4 regions of the Oceanobacillus iheyensis HTE831 genome follow, and region 4 is predicted to be linked to each of the others. Evidence: riboswitches for the same ligand, from Rfam matches in the RefSeq annotation. Region 4 holds a riboswitch; each other region holds the start of a gene.
The links. A riboswitch is a leader RNA that binds a small molecule or an ion and turns the genes downstream of it on or off. The one in region 4 is predicted to bind S-adenosylmethionine.

Region 1 (8,136 bases), 150 kb from region 4:
TCCAGCAGAAATTCATTCACAGACGGTTGGAAAACGTGGTCCAATTTTAAAACAGGACAATATCGAGCATGAAACATTACAGACATTTATTCATGAAAAGATTACCGAAAGACCAGTTCATGTAAAAGGTTGGGGGGCGTTTGGTTATTTTGAAACATTGTATTCTATGAGCGACTATACAACTTTATCTTTTCTACAGATACCAGGTACACAAGTGCCAGTATTTGTGCGATTCTCCTTAGCAGTCAGTACGAAGGGAACGCCTGATACTTCAAGAAATGTACGAGGATTTGCGACTAAATTTTACAGTGAAGATGGTATATTTGATTTGATCTGCAATCATATTCCTGTTTTTTCTGTTCGCGACACCATTCGTTTTCCAGAAGCGATTAAAGCATTTTTACCATCTCCAGTAAATAACTTAATCGATCCGACACGCTATTGGAACTTTGTAGCACGCGCACCTGAATCACTTCTCTTTACACTACTTGTTTATTCTAATCTTGGCACAGTGAAAAGTTTACGTCATTTGCCTGGGCATAGTGTAAATACCTATGTATGGAAAAATGCAGAAGGAAAACGGTATTTTATTAAATATACGTGGGCACCGATAGCCGGAGAGGAATATATTCGTAATGAAGAAGCGGTTAAATTAGCTGGTGAAAATCCAGATATTGCAGGGCAAGATTTACATGATGCAATTGAAAGAGGGGAGCCAGTCGAATATGGATTATATATACAGATTATGGATCCAAAAGATGCTGCCAGTTTACCCTATGATCCATTAGATGATACGAAGTTATGGGATCAACAACAATTTCCTTTTAAACCAGTAGGAGTTATGAAATTAAATAAAAATCCAGACAATTATATGGAACAGGTAGAGAAAGCAGCATTTTCGCCTACGAATTTATTAGAAGGTGTTGAGCTTTCGGATGATAAGATGCTGCAAGGAAGAGCTAATATATATTCTGATTCACAGCGTTATCGTATTGGTCCTGATTTTCGTAATGTTCCAGTAAATAATCAATCTAATTGGTGGCCAGGTGACTTAGTGACAAGCGGTGATGGTCGATTTGTTGAAGGGGAGCTACAGCGGTCAGATATTGAAAAACAAGATGATTTTACACAACCCGGACTTTTTTATGAATCATTGTCAGAAGAAGATAAGGAAGATTTAATAACTAATATGGCGGAAGGACTTTCGGTTGTTTCTAATGATGTATTTAACACTGTCCATGGCTATATACAGGAAGCATCTAGAGATTTAGCGAACAGATTGAATAAAACTGTAATACTGAAGCGAAAAAAATAGATTAAAATGAAAAACCGGTTGCTTCTCTAAAGGAAAAAGCATCCGGTATATTTTCTTTACGTATAAAATCCTTCATTGGAAGTAACGAAAGGTAGTACATTCTTTGTATTTATCAGTCACTCGATACATTTTTTTGGTCTTCCTCTGCTTTTTCTTGTTCTCGTTGTTCTTTAACCTGTTTATGTCTCTGCCGTTGGCGATAACCATACGTTGAAGATAGAACTACATCTTCATCTTCCAAAGCAGAACCAAGGGCACCAATAATCGTTGCTATACTTGTAGCTAACCAAGCAATGTATAGATAACTAGTAAAGTTAACTTCTTCATTTATTTGAGCTTCAAGTAATTCTATTGGGATAAATATATTAACAGCAAAAGTAAATAGAATATATAAAATGAGATAATAAAGACATACAGTTGCTAGCAAGGTTAAGACGGTGGTAGCATTATATAGTTTTCGTACGTAGTCATCTTTACCATCTTGAGGCCGTTCCCATAGTTTGTGGGCTAATATAATCCAACCTACCATAGAAGTGATAGCAATAAACATTAATATAAGCATGCGTGGCAATGAATAAAAATCACTTAACTGCCATAGTGTCGGAAAAACAAGAGCATATGCACCAGTAGTAAATGCAATCATAATTACTTTCATAAACGTAGGGAAAAGTGACCAAGGTCGATTTGCTCGAACCATTCCAGTAATGATTCGTATAGCAATACTCCATTTACGAGGAACAGTAAAACGAACATCGACATCGCATTCACCTTGATTCTCATGTTTATCAGGTGTTTCTCGTTCAATAGGGGAAATTCGTTCTAATAAACGCTTTCCAATTAAACGTGTGGAACTCTTGTTTTTCAATTCTTTATGCTCTTCATTCATAGACTGAAGGTGGAGTTCGGCCTTTTCTCTGTCCACATCAGAGCTGCCATAATACATTTCATTGACTAATTGTAATATAGATTCTCGCAACCTTTTAATCATCATTGTGGAACCTAGACTTGGCATACTGACCAACGCTATATTTTCCTCTTGATTTGCTTCTGCAATAATTAGCCGCTTATCTTTGAATAAAGGTAAATCCGTAAGACAAACGCCAAAGTCCCAATGATTATTGTTCTTTGTAGCCTTAGTGGCATTTAGAATATCATTTGATTCACCGGTTCCTGTAAGTGGGTCTTCTATATATTGAACCTCCCATTCACAATCATCGTCTACATAGAATTCTAGTAGATTTGGGAGTTCTTCTTTTAATTTTGCTGCAATATGGTTTGGATAGCCAGGAGCTGAAATTAATCCAATACTTCTACTAGTTGAACATGTTGTCATTTCTTCACCCTTTTCATCTTGCTGATTCTAGTATGTTCTTCTATTTAGCCGAAAAGTATAGGATCTAAACTACAATTTGTGAGGAAACTATTCAGGTAGTGACAGGAGGCTTTCTATGGTTTGAAAAAATCTTCATGGGGACTAAGCAAAAAGTGTATGTAAATGAACCTTCTTTGAAAAAAGCAAAAAACCTCACATTTAAGTGAGGTCCTCTTTATCTATAATTATATCGAATCTATTTGAAAGGAAATTTTCTTTCAATAACTCCTCTTTGTATGCTTCTGCTTCTTCGTAGGATGTGAATTGTAACGTACTCTCATTTTTGGAGATAACGGATTCTACATTTCCTCCAACAAGTTTTATTACATAGATAGGTTCACCTTTCCTTTCTTGCCAAATATATGTTCTCATAAATCTACCATAATGTAAACCATTCCGCTCCATTTTTCAGAACGAATGTTTGTATTTTAGAAAAATAATAACTTTAAGAATGGGAAAACGACTATTCAAGCCAAGTAATGTTAATGAATACCGTCGTGTGCATCTGGTTGAGGGAGTATGTAATTCACCCTTTACGACTGTTAATGACTAAAATTGTGAGTCCTTATAAACATAAAATTCGGATGTATAGTCCAATAGATTCAATTTTTCATTACATTGAATTATTAAAAAATTAACTATTGACAGTTAATTGAGGGTTCGTTATGCTAATATACAAATCTTATACAACTTCATATTATTTTTCCTTATCAAGAGTCGGGGGAGGAATCTGGTCCATTGATCCCGCAGCAACCAGTTACAATGAAGTAACATGGTGCTCATTCCAGCAAGCGTAGGCTTGATAGATGAGAAAAGTGTTTATACCTTTTAAATAAAACTCTTTCTCATCGGAAGAGTTTTTTCTTTGTTGTCAGTGAGGGTTTGGAAAAATAAGTGGAACAGTTTGACTTCAAATATGAGTAAACCAATCAGGTAACTAAAGTAGGGGGATCGAAACTGTCAAGTGATCGTAGTTTATAAAAATCTAAAATGAAGAGGAGAGCGTGTATTATGCCAACTATAAAAACAGAGAGTCTTTATAAAAAATCGTATTTCAGTCGTATTCAAGAGTTAAAGGAATTTGCACCAGAAGTATTTCATTCGTTCTTTGCTTTTAATAACAAAGCACTTGAAGAAGGGAAGCTTTCGGTGAAGCAAAAAGAATTAATTGCAGTGGCGGTTGCCCATATTACAGGTTGTCCATATTGTATTGAACTCCATGTTGGAAATGTGAAAAAGCAAGGCGCGGATAAAGAGGAAGTAACTGAAGCGATATTTGTTGCTACTGCATTAAAAGCAGGTTCCTCATTAGCGCATGGAGTAAATGGATTAAATGCATATGACGAAAATGGTGATGATGAGTTGTATAAAGCTTCTTACTTTAAACGACTACAGGAACTAAGTGAAACAAGCGAAGATGCTTTTAAAGCTTTCTTGACATTTGATGGAGCAACTTTGGAAGAAGGTAAACTTACAGTAAAAGAAAAAGAGCTGATAGCTGTAGCCTCTGCACATACAACAGGATGTGCGTATTGCATTGATTTGCATACGAAAAATGCCAAAAAAGCTGGTGCGAGTAAAGATGAGCTATCCGAGGCAATTTTTGTAGCAGTTGCTCTTAAAGCAGGTTCTGCTTTAGCACATAGTGTCAATGCGTTAAATGCTTACGATGATGAATAGTTTTGTAGACTTAACCTCAATTTTAGTGTAATTATCTTATTCATATACAAGGAGCTGAGTGTATGCCAAAGCAAATTCATTTTAATGGATTCGTACAAAATTCACCATCCCCTCATTCAACGGGACTATGGAAACATGAAAAAGATCGCGGAATAAATCATAATCGTTTAAATTACTGGACGGAAATTGCACAAATACTTGAACGCGGGAAATTTGACGCGTTATTTATTGCCGATGTGTTAGGTACGTACAGTGTATATGGGAAAAATCATGATGCAGCGACAAGAGGTGCCGTACAACTACCTGCACACGATCCTTTACTTCCGATTACAGCGATGGCTGCAGTTACCGAGCATCTCGGTTTTGCACCAACCATATCTACCACTTATGCTCAACCGTATGTATTGTCACGTCAGCTCTCCACTTTAGATCATTTAACCGGAGGCAGAGTTGGGTGGAATGTCGTAACTTCCTATTTGGAAAGTGAAGCAGTCAATATGGGTTTAACGGAAAGGTTGCCGAAAGAATTACGTTATAATCGAGCAGATGAATTTTTGGATGTGGTCTACAAGCTTTGGGAACACAGCTGGGAAGAGGATTCGGTGACCTATGACCGTTCCAATGACTCTTTTGCTGACCCAGAGAAAGTTCATTTAATTAATCATAGCGGTGAGTTTTTTAATTTGCCTGGACCACACTTAGTTGAGCCTTCACCACAACGAACGCCAGTATTATTCCAAGCTGGAGCATCTCCAAAGGGAAGAGATTTTGCGGCAAAACATGCAGAGGCCGTTTTCACAAAGCAGACATCAATTGAATCGTTGAAGAATTATTCTGCCGACATTCGAAAGCGTGCTCAAGCAAATGGAAGAAATGCAGATGACGTCAAAATATTCCCGATGATGTTACCGATTGTTGGCTCAACAGAAGCAGAGGCGATTGCGAAGTATGAAGACTTCGTGAATCATATCAGTTATGAAGGCACAGCTTCTTTACTATCAGGACATACAGGAATTGATTTTTCAGAGTATGATCCAGATCAATATATTGAAGATATTGAAACAGAAGCAGTGCAAGGAAATCTAGATTTATATACGAAAGACCCGCATCGAAAATGGACGTTACGTGAAGCAATAAAAAATCATGGTCTTGGAAATGGTTGCCCGAAGTTTGTCGGTACTCCAGAACAGATTGCTGATCAAATACAAAAGTGGGCTGTTGAAGCTGATATAGACGGTTTTAATGTCGCATTAGCAACTTCTCCTGATACCTTCGGAGATTTTGTTGATCACGTAGTACCTATATTACAAGAACGGGGAATCTATCGAACGGAGTATGAAGGAACTACGTTACGTGAAAATTTATTCGGTAAAGGGAAAAAACGATTGGCAGAAAATCATATAGCGAAGCAACTAGGAATTGTTCACACGTAATATTTTAAGGAATGTCCTTGAACGGAAACAGATGATAGATTTCCGTTGACGCGGAAGCCTATCATCTAGAATTGTTCGAAAAAAGGAGTGGAAAAGCAGATGATCACATTTTATTTTATTGGAGTTGTCGTTTTCTGGATAATTGGTTTGATTGTCTGGAATAAAATATACCCAAAAGGAACGGAGGAGAATACGAATGTTGACTGATAATCAAGCGACGCTTGCGTGGATCATCGGAGCGTGTCTCTTCGTCTACTTTTTGCTCATTGTTTGGCTAGGGAAGCGGGGAGCAAAATATAGCCGTTCGATGAAGGGCTTTTCCATTGCTAAAGGAAAGGTGAGTCCTTGGCTAATTGGTATCAGCTTTGGAGCAACCTATTCTAGTGCTAATTTATTTATTGGTGTACCTGGTTGGGCATACATGTATGGTACACCTGTACTTTGGTATACATTAGGATGTTTTGGAATCACCTGGGTTGGCTTATTACTTGTTACCAAAAAGTTTTGGGAACACGGACAAAAGAATGAAGGTAGTTTAACGCTTCCGCAATGGCTAGGTAATCGCTATAATAGTAAAGCATTACAAGTCATCGTAGCGTTATTGATTCTATTTAATATCTACTATATTGTTGCTCAAAATGTGGGTTTAGCTACCATGTTTGAAACAATTATAGGAATTCCTTATTATTGGGGGATTCTTTTTGGAGTCACATTAACGATTTTATATATTAGTATGGGCGGAGCATATGCACAATTGATTACAGATGGAATTCAAGGCATTGTAATGTCCGTTATTTCAGTTCTGTTATTCCTCTCTCTTTTTTGGACAATCGGTGGAGGATGGGGAACTCTAGGGAATTTAACCGGACAATTACATAATGCAGACCCTGCTTTAACAGCTTCTACAGCTGCAGGTAGTCCATTTTATAGCGGGTTCGCCATTATGGCAATTCAATGGTTCTTACTTAGTTTCGTCCTTCTTCCCCAATTAATGAATAAAGTATTATCAGTAGGGAAGAAAGAGGATCTTCGTAAATTTACATTATCTGCTGGAGCAACCCTGTTTTTCTTATCTACATTCTCTGTGTTTGCTGGGTTAGCGGCAAGAGTTCTGATACCGGGATTAACTTCGTCTGATAGTGCAGTTCCAGCATATGTATTGGAGTATTTTCCAACGGTATTAATTGTCCTAATTGTGATGGGGATTGTATCAGCAATACTATCGACAACCGATAGCTTGTATCTTGGTATGACAGCAAGTATAGGAAACGATATCTATAAAGTAGTAGTCGCTCCTTTTCTGTATAAGAATAAAAATGTATCTGCAAAGCAAATAGATCGAAAAGCCGTCCGAGTAGCTCGAATTGCATTATTTATTATCGGACTAATTTCGTTATATATGTCATTTAACCGTCCGGAATCACTATCATTACTGCTGCAGTTTGGGACATCGGCAATCATTAGTGGAGTAGTAGCCCCGCTTACACTAAGTTATTTTTGGAAAAAAGCAAATCGTGTAGGTGCGATAGCTTCTGTGATTGTAGGAGCGGCTTGCTTTATGATTCTTACTGGTTTTGGGGTTCAAGATCATGTATTTACAGCATTGCTATATAGTTCCATGCTAGGCTATGGGGTTATGATTGCTGGTAGTCTATGGGCAGAACATGTAACTAGTCATCGAAAAGTTAAACAAATTGAACAACAGCAAGTATTGTAAATGCGTGTTCAAAGGGATGGAAAGAATCGAGAAGACCGGGGGTTTTGAATACCGGGACTTATGGAAGAGTTAGACATGAAGAGTGGAAACTATAAATAATCAAGTAAAATAAATATCCGAACGAGTTCACATACTGAGAATCGTTTGGATATTTATTTGTAGCTTATTTTTCTTCTAATTGTTGTATTTCAAATTCTCTAAGTTCATCAACAAATGTTGTGAAGTTATCTGGTGTAAGTTTATCTACATCTGTACCTTTTCCACCATGTTTCTCTATTGTTCCATCTTCGTATTGAAGCCAGAGTCTCCAACTATACCCATCTTCATACGTGCTAGTATCTTCAAATGTATAATCTTCTTCCCAGTTTTGTACATCGTGTTTTTCTAATATGTCGTAAACTTCAGCAGTACTATTTACTTCGATTATACCGTCTTGTGCACGTAACCCTCTGCGACTAATAATGGGATTCTTATAAATTTCATTACTTTTTATATCAATAGCAATTGCTTGATAAGGAGCGTCCATGCTTGTTTCGTCAAAGAAAATTTTGATTACCTTTTCTAAAGGTTGTGTTTCAGAAGCAACTGGTGCTTTTTCAATATTTTTAAAGTTATAGAT
Region 2 (8,136 bases), 1.6 Mb from region 4:
GAAGCGGTCCCAAGTGTATAAGTAGATACCAAGAAAAATAGCTTCGAAAAAGAATGCAAATACTTCCATAAACAGAGGAAGTGCGATAATATTACCAGCTAACTCCATAAAACTTGGCCAAAGTAGGGAAAGCTGCAAACCAATAGCAGTACCAGTAACTACACCGACAGCTACTGTTACTATAAACCCTTTTGCCCAACGCCGGGCCATTAATAAGTAATGCATGTCATTTTTCTTAATTCCTATCCATTGAGCAATCATAATCATTAGTGGGACACCGACACCAATTGTGGCATAGATAATATGGAAAGAAAGCGTGAGTAAAGTCAGTAAGCGACTAGCATATACCGGATCATCGAATAACATTTGTTGACCTCCTTATAAGACAACCATATTGTATTAATTTACCCGGTGATGGTTAAAATTAATCGGAAACAATCGAAAAATAGTAATTTTTATCTTCTATAACGTTGCCTTGATGATACGTACGTTCGATAAAGGTTGCGTCGTTATTCTTATCGATTAAGATAATTGTCGAAGCTCTTGTCCCATAATTACCAGTATCTATAAACATAGAAGATAAATTTCGTTCTAATTGTAATCCAATACCGGTGTCAGGAAGGTCTTGATCATTTGGTTTATCCGCATTTTGTAAGATACGGAATAATGCCTCGTTAGAAATATCTTGATTACTTTCAAGGTGGTTTTGTAATAACCCCCTCGCTTTTACTACTTTTGGCCATGGAGTATTCAATTTATCGTTACTTAAGGAATGTATACCCGACACTAATTGTTCACTACTATTATAAATATTGTTGTACGTATAGAGGTTTTGGTAATTACCAAATAAAGCATTATATCCTGCATATAAGGATTTATTTTCTTCTAATCTGGATAAAAAATGTGATGCATCTATTTCATTATTTAAAAAATCAACAGGAATTTTTCCTCTTGAATATGTACCTGTCTCAGGAAGTGAAGGATTTCTGTAATTGGTGATTGCTGCAATTTTTCCTTGCTTTGTTATACCCAACCATGTACCTTTTGATTTTAAATCTCTTCCTGCTAAAATAGCTGGAGCATCATCCCAAAATGATGCTTTTGCAGTGGGGCGGTCATAGAATTCATCACGATTGGCAATCAATATAAATGGATATTCTGAATGTTTTTGGATAGCGAATGTTATTAAGCACATAATGATACCTCCTAGTCCATATTATAGATGGAACTATTTGATTTGACTAAAAATCAGATTGAAACACAATTTAGTTGTTGACATTTAAGGAGAAACTGATAATAATATATAACAATACAGTTGAACGTTTAACAGAGGAATAGTATGTAGATATCGAATGAAAGAGATCGGAATTTATTAGCTGAGAGATTCCGTCATTGCTGATTTATCAGAACCTACCTTTGGAGTCCCATGTAAACATGGGCGTTTAGCCAGCGTTAATGGTAGAAGTGAGATGCAAATCATTGCATCTAAGATGTGGTGGTACCGCGGAAGAAAACTCTTTCGTCCCTTTTATTGAATGGGGATGAAGGGGTTTTTTTATGTTCCAGGATATTATTAAATTTTGAAGCTGTGGAAAAAACGTACTAAGTTATAAAGTTATTTAGCCCGGTCCAGGACATGCGGTGATAAACGGGCGTTTGGGCTTTTGTTCTTATACCTGAAAATAGACACTTAGAGAATATTGAGGAGGAGAAGAATATGAATAAGAAGAGGGTAGTTATAAAAATTGGAAGTAGCTCACTAACGAATGAAAAAGGTGAAATTGATCATAAGAAACTAGGAGACCATGTGAATGCGTTAGCTATGTTACATCAACATAACTTTGAAGTTATTTTAGTTTCCTCAGGAGCTGTTGCAGCGGGTTTTCGAAACTTAGGATATTCTTCTAGACCGGTTACGTTAAAAGGAAAACAAGCATCCGCGGCGATTGGTCAAGGTCTACTTATTCATACTTATATGGATAAGTTTATGGAATACAATATTCGATCTGCTCAATTATTATTAACGAGGTCTGATTTTTCGGTCCAAAAACGGTATAAGAATGCTACATCTACTATGCTTGAATTACTAGAACGAGGAGTTATACCGATTATTAATGAAAACGACACAGTTGCTGTTGATGAGTTAACGTTCGGGGATAATGATATGCTTTCTGCTTTAGTTAGTGGTTCTATCCATGCAGCTCAATTAATAATATTAACCGATATTGATGGGATTTATGATAAACATCCTGGTAAATATGCGAGTGCTATGCGGTACGATACAATTGATTTAATTACTAATGATATGATACAGGAAACGGATGTTTCAGGATCGAAATTAGGTACTGGTGGTATGAAATCGAAACTGATGGCAGCAAAGGTAGCAGCTTCTCTCGGAGTCCCAGTTTTTATTGGTAAAGGGGTAGGAGTATCTAAATTACTAGAAATAGTAAATGGACATGGACAGGGAACGTATGTTAGAAGTTTCCGCAATAAACAAATTCCGATTCGTAAGCAATGGATTTCTTTGCATTCGACATTAGAGGGGAAAGTATTTATTGATGATGGGGCTACTCAAGCACTTATGCATAACGGCGGTAGTTTGTTGTCAGCTGGTGTGATTAATACTCAGGGAGATTTTGAAGATGGAGATGTTGTAGAAGTTTATAATCGAAGAAATTTATTAGGAAGAGGGCAAGTGAGTTGTTCGTCTGAAGAGCTCAACGCAGCCAACACATTAAAAAAAGCAAAACAGATGACGCAAATCCCTGCTATTGAGGTGATTCACAGAGATTCATGGGTTATGGTTGATCAAATAAAGGAGGAGTTCCAATGAGTGAAGTAATAGAGAAAGCGAAGCGTGCAAAACAAGCAAGTTTTAAAATGGCTCTATCTACAACGGACGACAAGAATGAAGCATTGCAATTAATATCACAAGCAATTATAAATCACAAGCAAGAAATATTAACTGCAAATGCTTTAGATATAGAAGAAGGGAAGAAAAAAGGGTTATCTGAAGCGGTTATCGATCGAATAAGATTGAATGAGGAAAGGTTACAAGATATAGCTGATGCAATTTTACAGGTAACTATATTAACTGATCCGATTGGAGAAGCTCTAGAAATAATAGAGAAAGATAATGGCTTATTTATTACCAAAAAGCGTGTTCCAATTGGTGTTATTGGTATGGTTTATGAAGCTAGACCGAATGTCACTGTAGATGCAGCTTCTCTTGCAATAAAAACAGGGAACTCAGTAGTTTTGCGTGGTAGTTCTTCAGCCATAGAGTCTAATAAAGCGCTTATTCAAGTTATTCATCAGTCATTGGCTTCCAGCTCTATACCAAAAGAAGCTGTGCAATTAATTGAGGATACTAGAAGAGAAGTAGCGAATCAATTTTTTCAATTAAATGAATATCTAGATGTTTTAATACCAAGAGGAGGTAAACAATTAATAGATACAGTGATAAAACAATCAACTGTACCTGTAATTGAAACTGGTGCAGGAAATTGCCATGTTTATCTAGATGAATCTGCTAAAGTAGAGATGGCAACGGAAATTGTTTTGAATGCAAAACTTCAGCGTCCATCTGTGTGTAATGCAATTGAGTCATTAATTATTCATAGACAGTGGTTTGAGGATCATGGTTTAGAATTATTAAAAACAATGCAATCTCATGATATCAAAATTCACGGTGATTCAGTCGTTATGGAAAAATTTCCACCAGCAATAAAAGCAGTGGAAAGGGACTGGGAAAAGGAATATTTATCAAGTGAAATAAGTGTAAAAATAGTTGATTCAGTATCAGAAGCTATCGATCACATCAATCGCTATGGTACACGTCATTCGGAAGCGATTATAACGGAAAACAAGATGAATGCTGAACAATTTCAGCTTCAAGTTGATGCTGCAGCAGTTTATCACAACGCTTCAACTAGATTTACAGATGGATTTGAATTCGGATATGGTGCAGAAATAGGAATTAGTACACAAAAATTACATGCTCGTGGTCCGATGGGGCTGGAGGCATTAACGTCGACTAAATTTGTGATTTCAGGATCAGGACAAATTCGCGAATAAAAAAACACCAAACTACTTCTAGATTATATCGGAAGTAGTTTGGTGTTTTTATAGGTTTTAGAAGCTTATTCCCAAATCTCTTTGGAAAGCTCTACAATATATCGTAATTTATTCCACTGATCCTCTTCTGTTAATTTATTTCCTTGATGAGTTGATGCAAATCCACATTGTGGACTAAGTGAAATTTGATCTAGCGGGATGTATTGTGACGCATCTTTGATTTTATTAATGATTTCTTCTTTGTCTTCTAGCACACCGAATTTAGAAGTGATTGCCCCAATGACGACCTGTGGGCCACCGTTAGGAATGTGAGAAAGAGGCTCAAAGCTTCCTGAACGATCATCATCATACTCTAAGAAAAATCCGTCCACTTTTTCATTAGCAAATAAGGTTGGGGCGATATGAGCATAACTTCCTTCAAATGCCCAGGCAGATCGATAGTTTCCTCTACATAAGTGTGTCGTTACTATTAAGTCATCTGGTTTATTCTCAAGTACACTGTTTACAACATGTAAAGATAAATCAATCAACTCTTGACGAGATAAATCTTCTTCAAATGTTATTAACTCATCTACGTTCAATCCAGCAATGTATACATCATCTAATTGCAGGTATCGACATCCAGCATCGTAAAATGCTTGAATTGCATCTCGATACGTACTAATAATATCCTCTGCATACGATTGGATATCTGGATAAACTTCAGGATTGCGCGTTCCTTTGTGAAATAATTGATTTGGACTAGGGATGGTTTGTTTTGCTACAGCACGATCCCCTACTATTTGTTGAAACTCAATGAAATCCTTCACAAATGAATGGTCTTTTGGAAAACTGATCTTTCCACTATTACGGATGTTATATCTCTCCGTTTCAATTCCTTTGAATAAGTAACCTTTTTCTGGAATATAACCTTCTATGCCATTTAATTCTTCTAAAAAGTCCGTATGCCACCATAATCGACGGAACTCACCGTCTGTAACAGCTTGTAAACCAACCTCAATTTGTTTGTCTACGATGCGCTCGATTTCTTCTGTTTGAATGTCTCGCAATTCTTTTTCTGAAATACTTCCATTTGTATAATCTTTTCTTGCCTGGTGTAAACGCTCTGGTCGTAGTAAGCTACCTACATGGTCTGCGCGAAATGGTGCTTTAATAACTGTTTTTGTCATGTTAATTTCCTTCTTTCTCCTTTAGATTTGGGCTAGTCTTATAGAGTAGGGTCTTGCTCTATGAAACTAGCATATGACAGTTCTGTACAGAGAATAGGGAAAAGTAAAAACCCCCTTCTACAAGTAAGAAGAGGGTACAGGAAACCGTACTATATACTCTTCTCATCTTCTAGCAATTACGCTACTGGAATTGGCACAGTACTTAATCAAATAAGTCTGTTGCCGAGGCTTCCTTGGGCCAGTCCCTCCACCTCTCTGGATAAGAATTGTCATATTTAATTAATAGAAATTTTATAAGATATTGAATATAGTGTCAAGACTTTTTTGAAAATAAAAAGTTTGTGCTTCTAGCCGGGCAGTACTACGCTGAACGAAAGATCATAAAGATTTCAAAACATGTAAAGTATTCGGCTCTGTTGAGGGCATTTAAGTCATGCATTTTGGAGTTAATATTAGCACGGATTCTCTACCTATATTAATTTGTTTTTGGAACTTATTTTAGTTCCTTTGTCTTGCAATTCCATCTTGGAACGATAAAATAACAATAAGCTCATTTATACATTGAATTGTTTTAGAAAGAGGTATTTCATGTTAACGAAAATTACAGAAGATATATTTCAATTCGTAGTTCGATTTAAAGGTGCAATGGGGGAAGTGAATTGTTATTTAATAAAAGGAGAGAATGGATATACTGTCATAGATACTGGTATTTATTCAACGGGAACTAAGGAAACATGGAAGACCGTTTTGGATAATTATCAGATTGAAAAACTAATATTAACCCATACTCATGAGGATCATATAGGATTGGCAAAGTGGTTTCAAGAGGAATATGCCATTCCTGTCTTTGTTTCTAGAAGAGGGTATAAAGAAATGCTAAAGGGAAGAGACCGAAAAGTACATATGGAAAGAATGAAAGCATTAATAAAGCGTCATGGTACACCACCATTACCGTTAAAAATAAAGGATTTTTCTTTTATCTATGATTTTGAACCGGACGGATTTTTTGATGATTTTGATGAAGTGGTTTTAGGAAATAAACCTTATCAAGCGATTTGGACACCAGGACATGCACCAGATCACTACTGTTTTTATAATACGCAAGAGGAAGTAATGATTATAGGAGATCATGTGATAGAGCATCTTTCACCAGTTATTGGGTTATGGATGGGAGAAGAGTTGAACCCTTTAAAGGATTATTTACCATCCTTATTAGAATTACAGGAATATCCAAGTAAGTTAGCATTACCCGGCCATGGAAAAGTGATGGTAAATTTATCAGAACGGATAACGGAAACGTATAACCGACATCTTTTTCGACTTGAAGAACTCAAACGACTTCTATCAGACAAACCGATGTCAGCTTTTAAAATCACTACAAAAATTTATGGACCGATGAAAGGGACTGCTTTTGTCAGTCAATTTATGGCAACATTAACACGTTTAATTTATTTAGCAGAAAAAGAGGATATACAAAGTGTAGAGGAGAACGGTAAAGTACTCTACAAGGCGAAATAAACAATCGAAAATAGATGTTTAATGTAATGTACGAACGGTTAGAATGATAGAACGCAAAGATAGGAGAAAAATGTATGTATAAAAATTCAGAACGCTTTATTACAGCATTTAATCGTATAGACAAAGCATTAAAATCACAATTACAGAAAAAAGAAATGGGTTTCTCAAGAGCAGTCCGTGTTTTATCAGATTCTAATGCTACGATAAAACGATATTACGATGATTTATTGGAATTTGCTGAACTGAGAAATGCAATTATTCATAACCGTATCAATGTTTCCTATGCGATTGCAGAACCTCATGATACAATTGTGGAACGAATCGAAAAAATAGAAGAAGATTTTACAAGTCCAAAACAAGTAAAGAATGCATTTATAAAACAAGTGGTTACATTCCAATTAAACGATTCTGTACAAAAGTTACTTCAGGTAGTAAGAGATAGAGGATTAACGAAGTTACCGATATATAAGCATCAAGATTTTAAAGGTTTAATTACACATAAGGGCATTGCTCGTTGGATCGCAAATTCAATGAATGATAGTCAACAGATCACTAATGCAACTGCTGAAGATATTTTACAATATGAAAAATCAGATAATCATCTTTTTATAAGCGAGGAAATGTCTGTATATGAAGCTGCTGAGGTATTTTCAGAACAAGTCGGAAAAGGGAATCGGCTCGCGGCATTGCTTATAACAAAAACAGGGAAAGAGGATGAAAAGTTGGTAGGCATAATTACCAATTGGGATATTATGGAGATATAGGGGGAGTCTGGAATGGTTAAGTTTGCAGCGATAGATTTTGAAACAGCAAACGAAAAAAGAAATAGTGCCTGTTCCGTAGGTGTAGTAATTATGAATGATACTGAAATTATAGATGAGTTTTACACGCTCATTAATCCGTTAGCTTCATTCCGCTCAGGAAATGTCTTTATACATGGAATTACCGAAGAACAAGTACAGGAGGCACCGACCTTTGCTGAATTATGGCCAACATTATCAGCGTATTTAGAAGACACGATATTAATTGCCCACAATGCAAGTTTTGATATGAGTGTTCTACGTCAATCTTTGAATAAATACGACATCCCATGTCCAAATTATACGTCGCTCTGTACGGTTAAAATCTCACGGTTAATTTGGCCGCAATTAGAAAATCATAAATTACATACGGTGGCAAATCACCACGGTATAGCGTTAAATCATCATCATGCGATGGATGATGCTCGAGCGTCTGCAAAAATCTTTTTGGCATCTTTGGCAGAGCAGAAAATAGGTACAACGGAAGAATTTATAGAACGGTGGCTCGTTTCCAAAAAAGGAAAATCAGCTAGAAAACCAAAAGCTACAAAATTATATTTCTAGATTAA
Region 3 (8,136 bases), 450 kb from region 4:
TCCTAAAGGTAAAAGTTTAGAACCTGTCATTCAAGAAATCCAGAAATGGGCTGACGAGTATATCTCAGCTGAAGAGGTAGAACAACATTAAAACGGATGCAAGCTTCGATGAGAAGTCTGCATCCGTTTATTATTATCTACTATTTTATTTCTCTGTACGGTAGGTTGTCCCAAATGTTTCTGCAAGTTTTTTTGAATTAAGTCTTCTCTCTTCACGACGATTTGCTCGTAAAGGTGCACTTTCATGCAGCATCTTTTCATCTTCATTTTCTGGATATACAGGAGGAACCGAGATCGGTTTGCCATTTTCATCAATCGCGACAAATGTCATAAAAGCAGTCGTACAAGCTTTTCTATCTCCTGTTTTAATATCTTCTGTAATTGCACGAATAAATACTTCCATAGAAGTATTATGTGTCCATGTTACAAATGCTTCAATTGAAATATATTGTCCAACTCGTACCGGTGCTAAAAAGTCGACTGAATCTGTAGATGCAGTCACAACGGGGTTATTAGCATGCTTCACAGCGGCAATGCCTGCTATATCATCTAAATGTGCCATTAGTTTTCCACCAAATAATGTGTTATAAGGATTCGTATCCGGTGGAAGTACATGTGTCGTCTTTATTGCTAGTGATGCAGAACAAGGTTTTGCTTCCATTCAAATTCACTCCTATTATGCTTTTTCATTATGTTGTATACATGATTCTATTCTCTATAATTTATAAAACAGGTGAAATCAACCTGGATATAGATTCTTTAAAACGGATTCCTATCGATCTTTGATCATAAAGTTTCCTTGTCATTTGCGTAGATTTCTCCAAATCTGCGTCGAACTCATTTTGAAGCCGATTCACTACTTCAGAATCATACAAGAAGCCATTTACTTCGAAATTAAGTCGGAAACTACGTACATCAATATTAGCTGTTCCAACTGAAGCTATCCTACCATCCACAATGATTGTTTTAGCATGTAAAAATCCATTCTGATAAATAAATATTTCAGCACCAGCTTGAATTAAATCGCCACAATACGATAATGTTGCCCAATATACAAATGGATGATCAGGTTTGTTCGGTATCATAATTTTAACATGTACCCCAGATAATACTGCAATTTTTAATGCATCCCTTAAACTTTCATCCGGAATAAAATAAGGAGTTTGGATACAAATATAATCGTTTGCCTCCATGATCATCTTTATATAACCATTCTTGATTTGTTCATATTCTGAATCAGGACCACTAGTAACAATTTGCATACCGACATTTCCAGCAGATACTGTTTGATAATAATCTTCATTATATAAAATAGTATCCCTCGATGCTTGGTTCCAATCTAGGATAAAACGTGTTTGCATACTTTGTACCGCATCTCCAATCACACGAAGATGGGTGTCTCTCCAATATCCAAACTTTTTATTAATCCCTAAATATTCATCGCCTACATTAAAACCACCTAAATATCCAATATATCCATCAATAATCGCTAGCTTACGGTGATTTCGATAATTAATCTTGAAATTGACTATGAATCGAGATGGGAAGAATGCCTCGACCATCACTCCTGCTCTTTTTAAACGTTTTATATAACTGTTTTTTAACGATCTTGATCCCATATCATCATATAAAACTCTAACTTCTACACCTTCATTTACTTTTTTTATTAGCATGTCTGCAAGCCTATTTCCTAAGCCATCACTGCGCATAATATAGTACTGAATATGTATATGTTTTTTCGCTTTTTCTATATCTTCTAGCAAAGCATCAAATTTCGTTTGACCATCTGTAAAAATATCAACACCATTATTCTGTGTATAAATTGCTTCATCATTTTTCAAATGTAAATATACAAGATCCTTATGCTCGATAAGGTCTGGTTGATTAAATTCAAATTGATTTTCTTCTAAGAGTCTCAATTGAGATTGAACTGTTGTCTTTACTCCCAAACGGCTCTTCTTATCCCAAGAAAAAATCTTTCTATTACTGATTGGTTTGCCAAATATTAAATAAAGAAAGAATCCAAGTATGGGTATAAATAAAAGGACCATTACCCATGCCCAAGAGGACGTTGGATCTTTACGTTCAAGAAAAATAATTGAAATAGCTAAAGCAATATTTAAAACAAATGTTAGTCCTAATAACAAAGAGGTTATTCCCATAGTCATTGCCCCCTAACTGAAGAAACATTACACTTTATAATAATAGCACAGAAATGCATTTCTAGATAATACCCATTTCTATCTTAAATAGTGTACCCGAATTAATACGAATAAAAAAGAAGTATCTACAAACATTGAGCTGTAGAATACTTCGTTTATTTTTATAATTAATTTAGATGTTATCAAGTGCTTGTTGGATATCTTCCCAAATATCCTCCCATGCTTCAATTCCCACTGAAAGTCTTAATAAAGATTCCGTTATGCCCATTTTCTCTCGTTCTTCAACAGGAATTACAGCATGTGTCATGGAAGCTGGATGTTCCATTAATGATTCTGCATCCCCTAAGCTAACAGCAATTTTGATAAAGTGTAATTGATTTAACACTTTTTGCGCTTCTTTCTTTCCACCATTGATTTCAAAAGCAAGTACGCCTCCTGCGAGTTTCATTTGCTTATTGGTGATAGCAACATTAGAAAAATCAGGGTCTCCAGGATAATAGACATTTTTAACCGCTTTGTGTAACTTTAGTTGTTGAACTATTTTTTCTGCGTTACTACTATGTCTATCCATTCGCAATGGTAATGTTTTTAATCCTCGAATCAATAACCAAGCATCAAAAGGAGACAAAACTCCGCCAATATCTTTTTGCGTAGTTAAAGCAATGGTATCCATGATATCTTTTTTTCCAACCGCAAGTCCTGCAATCACATCACCATGTCCACTAATATACTTCGTTGCACTATGAATAACAAAATCACATCCTATCTCTAAAGGACGTTGCAAGTAAGGTGAGGAAAAAGTATTATCTACCACTACTAAAAGTTGATGCTTCTTAGCTACTTTCACAACTAATTCTAAATCAATTACTTGCATGGTAGGATTAATCGGTGTTTCCACATAGATTAATACTGTTTCTTTCGTTATCTGATTTTCCAATTCCTGTTCGGATGACATATTGGAATAATCCGTTTTAATATTATATTTTTCTTTCATCATTGATAACAATCCATAAGTACAACCATATAATCCTGAAGAGCAAATAATATGATCATTAGCTTTTGTTAATGCAAATAAAATAGCAGATACCGCCGCCATTCCAGATGAAAAAGCTAACCCTCGCTCTCCGCCTTCTAATGCTGCAATTTTCTCTTCTAAAATGCGCACAGTTGGATTACCTAAACGAGAATAGATATATCCTTCTTCCTCTGCGGCAAATCGTGCTTCCCCTTGTTCTGCCGAGTCAAAGGTGTATGTTGACGTTTGAAATATTGGAGGAGTCAAGCTCCCAAGCATCTGTGTTGAGTCGTATCCTTCATGAATAACTGAAGTCTCCATATGTTTATATTTCATTAAAATCCCCCTCTTATATAGAATAGGTTGTTTCTTTCTAGCCTAACTGATCGATCGTAACACCTAACCCCTGATATTTATGTTCTTTTAATGTATTACTACTTATATGAATAAATTTCATAATTAATATAATTGGTGTAAAATCCGTATATTGCGTTATTTGATTTTCATTGCAGACGGCGCTTTCCGCAGGCACCGGTTTTTAGCTAACTGAAAAGAAGAACACTTTTCAAGTGGATCTTCAGCTCGCGCGGTACCTGCAGGAGTCGCCGTCTTTCATTACAATCAAAGCCAAATTATTGCTTTAATCCGAACATTAAATATAAAAATATCTAAAACATTCGCTTTTTATACTGAATTTAGCAGATATGAAATTGACTCATATAGTTAAATATTTCCTAGGACAATTACTCATTTAGATAAACATATCAATTCAATAATAAAGTATTTACAACATTTATGAAAGCGTTTTCTTTAATATAAATTCAAATAATTGATTCCTTTCAAAAATCCGACTATTATTATATGAAACTAGAATGCATTTATAGAAAGAAGGAAAATTATGGGGAATAAATCAATCCAACAAGGTATGATTCTTACATTTAGTGCTTATTTACTTTGGGGCTTCTTGCCAATTTATTGGAAACAAATTAACACGATCGAAGCAGGTACGATACTTGCACATCGCATTATTTGGAGTTTTGTATTCATGATTTTGCTTGTTATGCTGTCAGGTAAATGGCGGAATTTTGTACATACAATAAGGCATATAAAACAAGATCGCAAAAAAATTATTGCCATAACTTCAGCATCGATTGTTATTACACTCAATTGGTTTTTATTTATATTTGCCGTAAACGGCGGGCACGTACTGCAAGCTAGTTTGGGTTACTATATAAATCCCATTTTAAGTATATTATTAGGATTAATCATTTTAAAGGAACCATCAACCAAGGCACAGATATTTTCATTCATTCTTGCTGGAGTAGCAGTTATTTATCTCACAATCGGGTATGGAATATTCCCATGGATATCTATATTATTAGCCACTACTTTCGCTATTTATGGTTTCCTAAAGAAAACCCTGGATCTCAGTGCAATGTTTGGGCTCACATTAGAAACACTCGTCATGACACCACTTGCAATAATATACATATTTATAGCTCCTCAAGCTCAAGGGTTCTCATTAAATCCTTTAATGACTATGGAAAACCTGTTCTTAATAGGTGGTGGAATTGTGACTGCTATTCCTCTACTTCTTTTTGCTGCAGGCGCAAGAAGAATACCACTAGCTTCCGTTGGGTTCCTGCAGTATGTTGCACCAACTGTGATGTTCTTGCTCGGCGTATTTTTATATGAGGAATCATTCACGACCCACCATATGATTACATTCTTATTTATATGGTTAGCACTAGCAATCTATATCTATAGCATATATAAACAATCACGACGAAAAAAAGCATTCAATACATGAATTTTTAAATAATTTTAAATTTACTGTTGACAATCAACAAGTAAACAAGATATACTTTTAACAATTTAATAAGCAAATCTCTTATCAAGAGTGGTGGAGGGAATAGGCCCTGCGAAGCCCGGCAACCTGTAGCAATTGCTATTGAAAGGTGCTAAATCCTACAGACTTCATCGTCTGGAAGATAAGAGGAGGTTCGGTTTTAAACAGACAAAGTCCTCTTCTTATGAAGGGGGCTTTTTTTAATCCTTCTCTTATTACTTTAAAAATAATAAATTCAAGGAGGAAACACGATGTCTAAATTTCAATCTTTGCAAGCAGAAACAATCTTACTTCATGGAGGACAGGAACCAGACCCATCAACTGGTTCACGTGCAGTTCCAATTTATCAAACTACGTCCTATGTGTTCCGAGATACCGAACATGCACAAAATTTATTTGGTTTAGCAGAACCGGGAAATATTTATTCACGAATTATGAATCCAACTGTAGATGCTTTTGAACAGCGAATCACTCAGCTTGAAGATGGTATTGGTGCAGTTGCTACCTCTTCTGGTATGGCGGCAATTACGTTAGCGATTCTTAATATTGCTGGTTCTGGAGATGAAATTGTTGCTGACAGCAACTTATACGGTGGTACGTTCAATCTATTTGCTAACACCCTCCCTCGTTACGGAATTAATGTGAAGTTTGTGGATGGAACAGATCCTCAAGCGATTGATGATGCTATTACGGATAAGACGAAAGCAGTTTTCGGTGAAATTATTACGAATCCTAGCCTCTATGTATTTGATATCGAAAAAGTTTCTGAAGTAGCACATAAGCATGGTGTACCGTTAATTATTGATAATACCTTTGCTACACCTTATGTAACAAAGCCATTAACTTGGGGTGCAGATATTGTTGTTCACTCTGCAACAAAATGGATTGGAGGACATGGAACAACCATTGGTGGTGTCGTGGTTGATAGTGGTCGATTTGATTGGAATAACGATCGTTTCCAAGACTTTGCAGAACCTGATGAAAGTTATAATGGATTAAAATACGTTGACCTTGGGGCAGCAGCATACATTACAAAACTTAGAGTGCAATTATTACGTGATATTGGAGCTTCACTAAGCCCACAAAATGCTTTTCTGCTATTGCAAGGATTGGAGACATTACACTTACGCATTAAACAACATACCGATAATGCATTGCAATTAGCGAAATATTTACAAGCACATCCTGCTGTCGAATGGGTGAACTATCCAGGATTAGAAGAGCATCCATCTCATGAACTGGCAGGTAAATATTTGAAACAAAGCTTCGGATCTATTATCACTTTTGGAATATCTGGTGGTCGAGAAGCGGGACGAACATTAATAGATAATGTTTCATTGTGGTCACATGTTGCAAATGTAGGAGATGCAAAATCCCTTATTATTCATCCGGCATCTACCACGCATCAACAATTAAACGAAGATGACTTAGCATTAAGTGGCGTAACTGAAGAATTAGTACGATTATCCGTAGGTCTGGAGTCCATCGATGATATTATCGCTGATCTTGACCAAGCAATTGAGAAAGCTACTGGTAAATCACATACAAATAAACCGACCCAAGAAGAAATTGCAGTACAATGGTTACTTCACTCTCCATTCGATCGAAGCAATGGAGTGAGAAAAAAAGTAATAGCTACACTTCAAATAGACCAAGATCAACTAGCACCACTTGAAACGCTAGGGTATGAAGTAGTACCAGTGACATCGTTACGTGATCTAAATACAGAGGTTGATGCTATCTGGTTTGATGAGACAGTCCAATCTATCGAGGGAGAAGTACCGACAGATACCATTGTATTTGCATCGGATAGACAGTCCACTGCATTAAAAGATGCTATTGTAATAACCAATCAATCTCCAGCAAAAATCGCACTACAACTTCGTAATGGTGAAGAGTCAAGACAACCAATTAAGATATAATAACAAACAAAATGAGTTTACATTTCATTTTATTTGGGTAATAAAATATATATAAATAAAGTAGCCTTCCATAATGAAGGCTATTTTTTTTGAAAATAACTTGGATTTCCAATCTTTCACAGACAACAAAGCTATATTTGGCTTAGTCTCCATACATTACAATTAGAAGACTTCACGAAACGCCATAGGATATAGCAGACTTACGAATGTTTTCTATGAGGCTAGTCGCACTTATAATCATAGGTAAAAAAGATGACTTACCTTACGTTTTTATGAATATTAAGCGCACTTATACCTGAGGTGAGTTATCATTGGTTCGTCACCTTACCTTGATTCCATTATCTTAAAGGAGCAAGCCTGACATTAGCGAACCATCCCTTTAAAAATAGGGGCGAACTCGATTTGTTGCTAAACGAGAGCTTGCATTTTTATTACTATAAAATATTGGTTTAGGTTATTAATAAATGGATTAAACTGTTATTATAATAATCCATCTACATCAGCCTTCTAAATAGACAAATCCATTTACTCATTCATAATATATAAGAAAAGAACTGCATAGGTGTGATTACATGAAAAAAAAGAAGAAGATTTTTATTTTTAGCGGATTGATCGCATTGGTACTTCTTATGACAATTGGATTTATCTATCAATCTCAGGATCCATTTAAGGATCTTTCTTCCGACCAAAAAGAAAAAGAAACAGCACTACAAAAACAAGTAGATCAAAATAAATCAAATAATCAACAAGACCACTCCAATGACGAAACAGCTAATGGGAATGTAGAAGCTGAGGAAGCATCTACACGCTCCTTTCCCAAAGTTATCAATGATGCCGTACAGGGTACAATGGACTTTTTATCTACAAATGAAACACAAATCGTTGCCGTCGGCGATTCACTAACACAAGGCGTTGGTGATGAAACCGAACAAGGTGGTTATGTTGGAATACTTGACAGAACAATAAATAGTACTGGATATAGTGCTGAATTTAACAACTTTGGAAAACGAGGTAACCGTACAGATCAACTTCTCCAACGATTACGAAATGAACAAGATTTGATTGACTCCATACAAAAGTCAGATATTGTTTTAGTAACTATTGGTGCAAATGATATTATGCAAGTGGTTAAGGAAAATATCACAAACTTAGATATTAATGACTTTCAAGTAGAACAAGTTCATTATG
Region 4 (8,136 bases):
AAAATAATACAACATCCGCTTGTTGATAAAAAGAAATGGTTTCATCCGAATTTTTATGATTAATATCATCTAAACCAGGAGTGTCTGCAAAGATAATTTTATCTCGATAAATGTATTTATCAATTCCAGTCGTTTCTCCTGGTTGCGCTCCAACCTTTGCTACTTCATCCCCAATTAATTGGTTTATGGTAGAGGATTTCCCTGTGTTTACATCACCTATCATTGCAAATAGTATCTCTTTATCTAACTGATCATTTATTTTGGAAGTTTCTTGATTATAAGCTTGCTCAAAATCTTTTTCATTAAATTCTTGCACGATCTCACGCCCCTTAGTTCTACTATTCCCTGATATAACGAATCATACACCAGTTATTCGATTCTAGCTAGTAAGTAAGATGTATAATCAGAATATTATTATCGTTTTGAATAAACAATTGTTTCTGATATAATAGTCAGAACATAATAGTAGGTCCTAATTTGAGGAGGGAAAATAATTGATGAACCAATCTAATTTACATGCACCAGAACAGTATAATATTGTAAATGAGTTTGAGAAATATGCAGAAGATAACTTGAGAGTTGCAGTGAAGTGGGAAGATGAGCATGGTGAAAACATGCAAATAACGTACAAAGAATTATTCGATAATGCTAATAAAATAGGAAATCTTTTTTTGGAAAACGGGTTATCAAAAGGTGATAAGATTCTTGTAATGCTTCCTAAGTTGATGGAAACCTATGAAATATATCTTGCTGCGCTAAAGACAGGAGTTATTATTATTCCTAGTTCGGAGATGCTTCGCACAAAAGATTTACAATATCGAATTACGCATGGTGAAGTAAAAGGTGTTGTTAGTTATTCTGCGTACACCAGCGAATTCCAAGATGTAGAAGAATTTAACGATTTGATAAAGTTTTCTGTTGGGCAGGAAAAATCAGAGTGGTTATCTTTGGATCACTTGAAACAAACAGCTTCTACGAAATTAGAGACGATCTATACTAAAAAAGACGATATTGCTTTTTTACCTTATACATCAGGAACAACGGGCAATCCTAAAGCAGTCATGCATACACATGGCTGGGGCTATGCTCATATGCAAACAGCTCCTGAACATTGGCTTAGTATAGAAGAAGGAGATACTGTATGGGCAACAGCTGCTCCTGGATGGCAGAAATGGGTGTGGAGTCCATTCCTATCTGTATTATATAAAGGTGGTACGGCTTTTGTTTATCAAGGGAAATTCGATCCGAACAGGTACCTTGAAATACTTGAAAAACATCAGGTTAATGTATTTTGTTGTACACCTACAGAATACCGTTTAATGGCGAAATTGGAGAATCTGTCTGATTATCATTTAGACGCTCTACACAGTGCAGTATCAGCAGGAGAACCATTGAATCGTGAAGTGATTGAACGTTTTCGTAAGTATTTTAATGTAACCGTGCGGGATGGGTATGGACAAACAGAAAATACATTATTACTTGGATTTTTAAAAGGTATGGAAGTGAGACCAGGATCGATGGGGAAACCAACTCCAGGTAATAACGTGCAAGTTATTGATGAAGAGGGGAATCCGGTCGATAATGGAGTAGTAGGAGATATAGCTATACCTCTTGATACACCAGCTTTGTTTATGGGATATTATAAAGATGAGGAACGCACACTAAAATCACGACGTGGAGATTATTATGTCACTGGCGACCAAGCACGAATTGATAAAGATGGATATTTCTGGTTTGAAGGTAGAAGTGACGATATCATCATTAGTTCCGGGTATACAATTGGTCCTTTTGAAGTAGAAGATGCCTTAGTTAAGCATTCCTTAGTAAAAGAATGTGCAGTTGTAGCAAGTCCAGATGATGAACGAGGAAATATTGTAAAAGCATTTATTATTTTACAGGATGATATCATCGGGAATGACGCGGTAGTAAAAGAATTACAAGAACATGTGAAACTTAGTGTAGCTCCATACAAATATCCGAGGAAAATAGAATTTGTATCCGAATTACCGAAAACCAATTCAGGTAAAATTCGAAGAGTGGAATTAAGACAGAAAGAAAAACAAAACGTGATGGATGATATAAAACGTTAATATACATTGAAACCACACCTGAATTTATGAAAATAAATTCGGGTTTTTTACTTGAATACATTTATAAAATATCATGTCATTAATATAGGTGTATTATGATGTATAGTATATGTAAAGGAGCGTGTAAAGAATGAGATTTATCGACACACATTGTGATGCACTTCTTAAATTACAGATGGCAAAAAGGGGCATTCAACAACCAAAAAAACTGTTGAATTTTGAAAATGATCTTGAGTTAAATACAAACTTAGAAAGGTTACAGCAAGGTGGTGTGCAAGTACAGTTCTTTGCTATTTTCATACATCCAGATGTACCAACAAATGAGCAATGGCAGCATGCTTTAGAGCAAATAGATTTGTTTTACTCAGAGATTATCGGGAAATTCCCACAAATAAAACATATTAAACAATGGGATGAATTAAATGATCTTGAAGAGAATCAAATTGGTGCAGTCCTTACATTAGAGGGAGCAGAAGCAATAGGTAATGACTTGGTGAAATTGAGACATTTGTATCGGCTAGGTGTTCTTTCTATTGGGTTAACGTGGAATCACGCTAACCTATGTGCCGACGGGGCAGAGGAACTACGAGGTGGTGGATTAACAAAATTAGGTAAGTCGGTTGTTGAAATGAATAATAACCATATGGTCTTTACGGATGTATCTCATTTAACTGTAGAAGGTTTTTGGGATGTAATGAAAAGTGCAAAATATCCTTTTGCTTCCCATTCGAATGTTCGCACGATTTGCGATCATCCAAGAAATTTATATGATGATCAGATTGAGGCGTTGATTAATCACAACGGACAAATACAGCTTGCACTATATCCTCCATTTCTTGTAAAAGATGCAGAGTCCGCTAGAGTATCTGATCTTTTCCATCATATCGATCATATATGTGCACTCGGTGGAGAGAAACACATTGGATTTGGTTCGGATTTTGATGGTATTTCTTATTTCATTGAAGGAATCGAGGATGCTTCTAAGTATGAATTCTTGCGAGAAGAATTACAAAAGCATTATTCTGAAGAATTAGTAAGAGGGTTTATATATCAAAACTTTAAGAATCATTTACCTCATGTATAAGAAATTATGTTTTTTCCAATACTAGCCATTAGATAAGAATAGAATGGCAGGTGCTATACATGATACGGTTGCTTATTTTAACACTTGTATTAATATTTAGTTTTAACCATATAGAGACTTTTGCTGAGCCGTTAGAAGGGGATACCCCTAAAAATACGATACATCAATGGAAAGAAATCGAAAATCATGTGGAAAAGATTCATGTAGACACACATGATATTGAATACCGTCGAAATTTTATTAAAGAAACAAGACCTTGTAAAATTTATCATCATATTCGAACGATTGTTTACTATTGTGAGATACATGGACATACAAAAGTAGAAACAATTTTAGAAAAGGTTGAACATAGTGAAGATCACTCGTAAATAAAAGAATAAAAAAGAGAGGAATTATTAATTAAATATTTTCTCTCTTTTTTTTATCAAAATTTGTAAGCAGCAGGATATTTAAGTTTGAAGTGATTTAATTTATTTATCTGAAATCAAAGAAAATTTATTGACATTTCTTACATATTGAATTATTATTCTACCAACAACTTTATATACGTTTTTCTTATCATGAGAGGCGGAGGGAAATGGCCCAACGAAACCTCGGCAACAGGTTCTTATTAGAATACTGTGCCAATTCCATCAAGCAAATTGCTTGAAAGATAAGAGTAGAATAATTTATTAGCTTTAAAACTCTATTCTTATTACGGAATAGAGTTTTTTGTTACATAGAATGGCTCTATAATATTTGTTGGGGTAAAAGAAAAATAAAAAACACGCAATCTCCTATTTTTGTTATCATTGTTTAAACCACTAAACCAAACAAAAAGGAGATGCGTGCAATTGAATTCTAACATAACATTACCTGGGTTGGAAGAAGGAAATATATTAGATACAGAAGTACGAGAAGGTATTTATTACATTAGGTGGGAGTTAGAGAGAACCTCTCATCGTTGTCCACAGTGTGGAGAGTGGACAAACAAGGTACATGATTATCGTACGCAGAAAGTCCGTCATCCTAGCATATTCGGAAGGCAAACGATTATTTTTTACCGAAAGAGAAGATATAAATGCGTTTTCTGCGGAAAGCGATTTTTTGAAAGAAACCCTTTAGTCAAACGTTATAAAAGACAATCCATTGAGTTTAATCAAGTATTGTCATTAGAGCTTGTTCATGGAAAAAGCTTTCGAGACGTGGCGACACGTTTTCATACATCGCCAACTACCATTATGCGTCGATTTGATGAGATTACTGCATCGAAGATGAAGGAAACACAAGCATTGCCTAAAGTGATAGCGATTGATGAGTATAAAGGGGATGCAGGGAACGAGAAGTATCAAACGGTTATAGCAGATCCGATTAATAGAAAACCTTTAGAGATTTTAAAAGATCGTAAAAAAGATACATTAGTGGATTATCTAAGGATGCATGGTGAGAAGGTAGAATTTGTAGTCATGGACATGAGTCCATCCTTTAAAGCAGCTGTTGATAAGGCATTAGGGCACCCCATTGTTATCGCCGATCGTTTTCATTTTACACGATATATATATTGGGCTTTAGAAAGAGTGAGAATTCGTGTACAGAGAGAGTTTCATGATTATGATCGGAAGAAGTGTAAACGTATGCGACATGTGTTTTATAAAAAGCAATCGAAGTTAACGAAAAAGCAACAATGGTATTTAGATCGCTATTTACACATGTCACCAGATTTAAAACGCGCCCATGAGTTAAAAGAAGCGTATAATGTCTGGTTTCAACTAGCCAAGGCCAACGGCCCTAATGCTTTAAAAAATACTAAAAAGTATCTCTATCAGTTTTATGAACTTGTGCAAAATGCAGGGCTGCCGGAATTCCTAAAAGCAAAAGAAACCTTTCATAATTGGCAAAAAGAAATTATGAATAGTTTTGCCTTTGATTTACATAATGGTTATATCGAAGGAATCAACAATCAAACAAAGGTTATAAAACGAAATGCATTTGGATTTAGGCGATTCGATCGCTTTCGAGCAAGAATACTATTACATCATCAATATAAAAAGAAAGTGGTTTAATATAAATAGGAGTGAGCTAATTGCTCACCCCAACATTTGACTTAGAACCCATAGAATGAAGGGGGAGAAAAAAGATTGACGAATAATTTTGACGGAACATTAAATTTTAATACGATTGCGCAACATGGAGGACAGGAGTTTGATGGAGAAACAAATGCTAGGGCAGTACCTATTTATCAAACGACATCCTATGGTTTTGAAAGTCCGGAACAAGCTGCGTCTCTTTTTCAAATGCAAGAAGCTGGCTACATTTATTCACGTAATGCAAATCCAACAAACCGTGTTCTTGAAAAGCGTATAGCTGAATTAGAGGGTGGTATTGATGCATTTGCAGTTTCTTCTGGACAATCCGCTATTACAATTGCTTTATTAACGCTTGCGAAAGTAGGCGATGAAATTGTGGCTACAAATGAGTTATATGGTGGTACTTATAATCTATTTTCGGAGACATTTAAACGCTTTGGTGTAACAGTTCGATTTGTTGAAGGTACAAACTTCTCAGAAATATCCGCTTCCATTAACGAGAATACCAAGGCAGTCTTTACAGAAACAATTGGAAATCCTGGGTTACAAATAGCTGATATTAAAGCATTAAGTTCTATCGCACATGAACATGGAATTCCTTTAGTCGTTGATTCTACCTTCACAACTCCATACTTACAGAAACCAATTTCATTTGGTGCCGATATTGTGATTCATTCGACCACTAAGTTTATTGGAGGGCATGGAACATCCATTGGCGGTATTATCGTTGATTCTGGAAAATTTAACTGGGATAATGGGAATTTCCCTGAATTTACAACACCTAAAAGTTCCTTAAACAATCAATCTTATGTCGAACTAAAAAATGACAATGCTTTTATTTCAAAAGCACGATTTGAATTAGGACATGATATTGGGACAGCATTATCACCATTTAATGGTTGGCTATTCATTCAAGGACTAGAATCACTACCACTACGTATGAAGCAACATGTATTAAATACAAAACAAATTGCAGCGTATTTAGCAGAACACGAACAGGTTACATGGGTGAACTACCCTGGATTATCAGAGAATCATCAGTATGAACTTGCAAAAACCTATTTACCTAAAGGAACTGGAGCGATCTTAACATTTGGTATAGAAGGAGGACATGAAGCGGCAAAATCGTTTATTCAATCGTTAAAGCTTTTATCACATGTTGCGAATATAGGCGATTCAAAGACGCTTGTCATTCATCCAGCAAGTACAACACATGCAAGGTTAAGCCCAGAGGAACAAAAAAGAACAGGTGTAACACCGGATCAGATTCGAATTTCAGTTGGATTAGAAGATGTCGAGGATATAAAATACGATATTCATCAAGCTCTTAAAAAAAGTAGAGGCTAGTTGTTATAGGATAGGTAATACAAAATTAGTTAGAAATGCAGAAGTCAGAGTCAAAAGCGCTAAGAATGAAATAATAAAAAACAGAACTACATCTTTTACGTAGATTGTAGTTCTGTTACTATGTTATGCTCCTATAACTTTTGTCCAGAATAACGGTCGAGTGAAAATCCTTTTCCGAGGATCTCCGATGCATTTATAAATATGACAAATGAATCTGGAGACTCTGTCTGTAAGAGCTTTTTTAATTTGACTGCTTCTGGTTGTTCTGCCACACAAAGGATCATGGTTTTATCAAGCTTAGTGTATCCACCCACGGAACGAATTTTAGTAAGTCCACGATCGATTCCTTTTTGGATTAGATTTTGAATGGCTTCTTCATCTTCAGTGATAATCATAATTAATTTAGTAGAAGAAGTACGTAATTGAACGAAGTCAATTGCTTTCCCTGATATATAGATAGCCATTAATGCAAATAAGGTGAGTTCGACACTAAATACAATAATGGAACCTATTACTACAAGGCCATCAACAATAAACTGTGAGTATCCGCTGGATATCCCAGTGAATTTTTTAACTATCTGGGCAATTGCTGCTGTTCCGCCAGTAGATCCATTTCCTTTATAAACAATACCTAACCCTATACCAAGCAATAAACCACCGTATAAAGCACCTAACAGTGGGTTAGATACTGTCACAGGGGTCTCAGCACTTATTAAGATAATAAATGGTACCCAAAATGTTCCAAGTAATGTTTTGAAGCTAAAATCTTTCCCCAATGCAATCCAACCAATAATAAAAATAGGAATATTGATGACGAATTGTAATAATGCAGGGCTTATTTGATATAATTCAAAGAAAATGGTGCTAATTCCCGAAATTCCACCTGCGGCTAGCCTTGCTGGTAAAAAGAAGATATTGTAAGAAAGTCCTACAAGTGTTGCTCCGACAATAATATACAAATATTCTCTTATAGCTTTGTTCTGTTTTATTTTATCCATGTAAACTGTATCCTTTCCCTCAAACATGCCTCTTATACTTTATCATTGGAGGGGAAAGGAGTAAATACTGTGTTGATTAAATTGGGATATTTACTCGCATGGAACGTTGCAGTTTACTTGGTTTTTCTATTTTTGTCGAAATCTTTTCCATGAAATCTTCCAATATTTTTGGGAGTAATTGCTTTACGATGGGATAAACCATTGTACCTTTCCAGCCTTTAATTGTTAATTCCATATTTCCAGACATTATTGTGTCATTCTGATTAAATGATTTTACATGAAGACTGCCTTTACCTAAACATTGCTCATTTAAAGCATCAACTGTAAAAAGAATGGATGAAGGAGCTTTTATTTCTAAGATGCGCACATGAATATGTGTGTCTTTTTTAAATGTGCCGACTTCACCATGTATTTTCCAAATCGATTCTTCATTAGATACGATTTGATGTTCTTGATAACCCGGCACGATTTCAACCCAATTTGACCAATCCTCAATAAATTCCCAAACCCGTATACTTTTAGTGTTTAACTTAACTTCATGATGACACTTT

Region 1: another riboswitch for S-adenosylmethionine. It lies ahead of OB_RS14195 (carboxymuconolactone decarboxylase family protein); the one in region 4 lies ahead of OB_RS13515 (ISL3 family transposase).
Region 2: another riboswitch for S-adenosylmethionine. It lies ahead of OB_RS05610 (5-methyltetrahydropteroyltriglutamate--homocysteine S-methyltransferase); the one in region 4 lies ahead of OB_RS13515 (ISL3 family transposase).
Region 3: another riboswitch for S-adenosylmethionine. It lies ahead of OB_RS15545 (O-acetylhomoserine aminocarboxypropyltransferase/cysteine synthase family protein); the one in region 4 lies ahead of OB_RS13515 (ISL3 family transposase).

The regions. Positions count from the first base shown of each region.
Region 1 covers NC_004193.1:2,852,121-2,860,256, reverse strand. Annotated here, with positions in the region: gene OB_RS14210 (catalase) at 1-1,315, shown strand, start outside; gene OB_RS14205 (hypothetical protein) at 1,428-2,648, opposite strand; gene OB_RS14200 (hypothetical protein) at 2,847-3,059, opposite strand; SAM riboswitch class I at 3,392-3,500, shown strand; gene OB_RS14195 (carboxymuconolactone decarboxylase family protein) at 3,699-4,367, shown strand; gene OB_RS14190 (LLM class flavin-dependent oxidoreductase) at 4,430-5,800, shown strand; gene OB_RS14185 (sodium:solute symporter family protein) at 5,997-7,517, shown strand; gene OB_RS14180 (hypothetical protein) at 7,681-8,136, opposite strand, start outside.
Region 2 covers NC_004193.1:1,092,585-1,100,720, forward strand. Annotated here, with positions in the region: gene OB_RS05590 (cytochrome ubiquinol oxidase subunit I) at 1-366, opposite strand, end outside; gene OB_RS05595 (NRDE family protein) at 425-1,195, opposite strand; gene proB (glutamate 5-kinase) at 1,718-2,836, shown strand; gene OB_RS05605 (glutamate-5-semialdehyde dehydrogenase) at 2,833-4,080, shown strand; gene OB_RS05610 (5-methyltetrahydropteroyltriglutamate--homocysteine S-methyltransferase) at 4,146-5,249, opposite strand; SAM riboswitch class I at 5,409-5,515, opposite strand; gene OB_RS05615 (MBL fold metallo-hydrolase) at 5,838-6,767, shown strand; gene OB_RS05620 (CBS domain-containing protein) at 6,842-7,531, shown strand; gene OB_RS05625 (3'-5' exonuclease) at 7,544-8,131, shown strand.
Region 3 covers NC_004193.1:3,157,008-3,165,143, forward strand. Annotated here, with positions in the region: gene OB_RS15520 (winged helix-turn-helix transcriptional regulator) at 1-91, shown strand, start outside; gene OB_RS15525 (acyl-CoA thioesterase) at 146-661, opposite strand; gene cls (cardiolipin synthase) at 723-2,162, opposite strand; gene megL (methionine gamma-lyase) at 2,335-3,513, opposite strand; gene OB_RS18435 (hypothetical protein) at 3,551-3,709, opposite strand; gene rarD (EamA family transporter RarD) at 4,076-4,987, shown strand; SAM riboswitch class I at 5,066-5,175, shown strand; gene OB_RS15545 (O-acetylhomoserine aminocarboxypropyltransferase/cysteine synthase family protein) at 5,278-6,948, shown strand; gene OB_RS15550 (SGNH/GDSL hydrolase family protein) at 7,521-8,136, shown strand, end outside.
Region 4 covers NC_004193.1:2,704,236-2,712,371, reverse strand. Annotated here, with positions in the region: gene OB_RS13535 (YcjF family protein) at 1-316, opposite strand, end outside; gene mbcS (acyl-CoA synthetase MbcS) at 498-2,090, shown strand; gene OB_RS13525 (dipeptidase) at 2,221-3,174, shown strand; gene OB_RS13520 (hypothetical protein) at 3,234-3,542, shown strand; SAM riboswitch class I at 3,727-3,833, shown strand; gene OB_RS13515 (ISL3 family transposase) at 4,002-5,216, shown strand; gene OB_RS13510 (O-acetylhomoserine aminocarboxypropyltransferase/cysteine synthase family protein) at 5,292-6,587, shown strand; gene OB_RS13505 (YitT family protein) at 6,719-7,585, opposite strand; gene OB_RS13500 (CoxG family protein) at 7,662-8,136, opposite strand, start outside.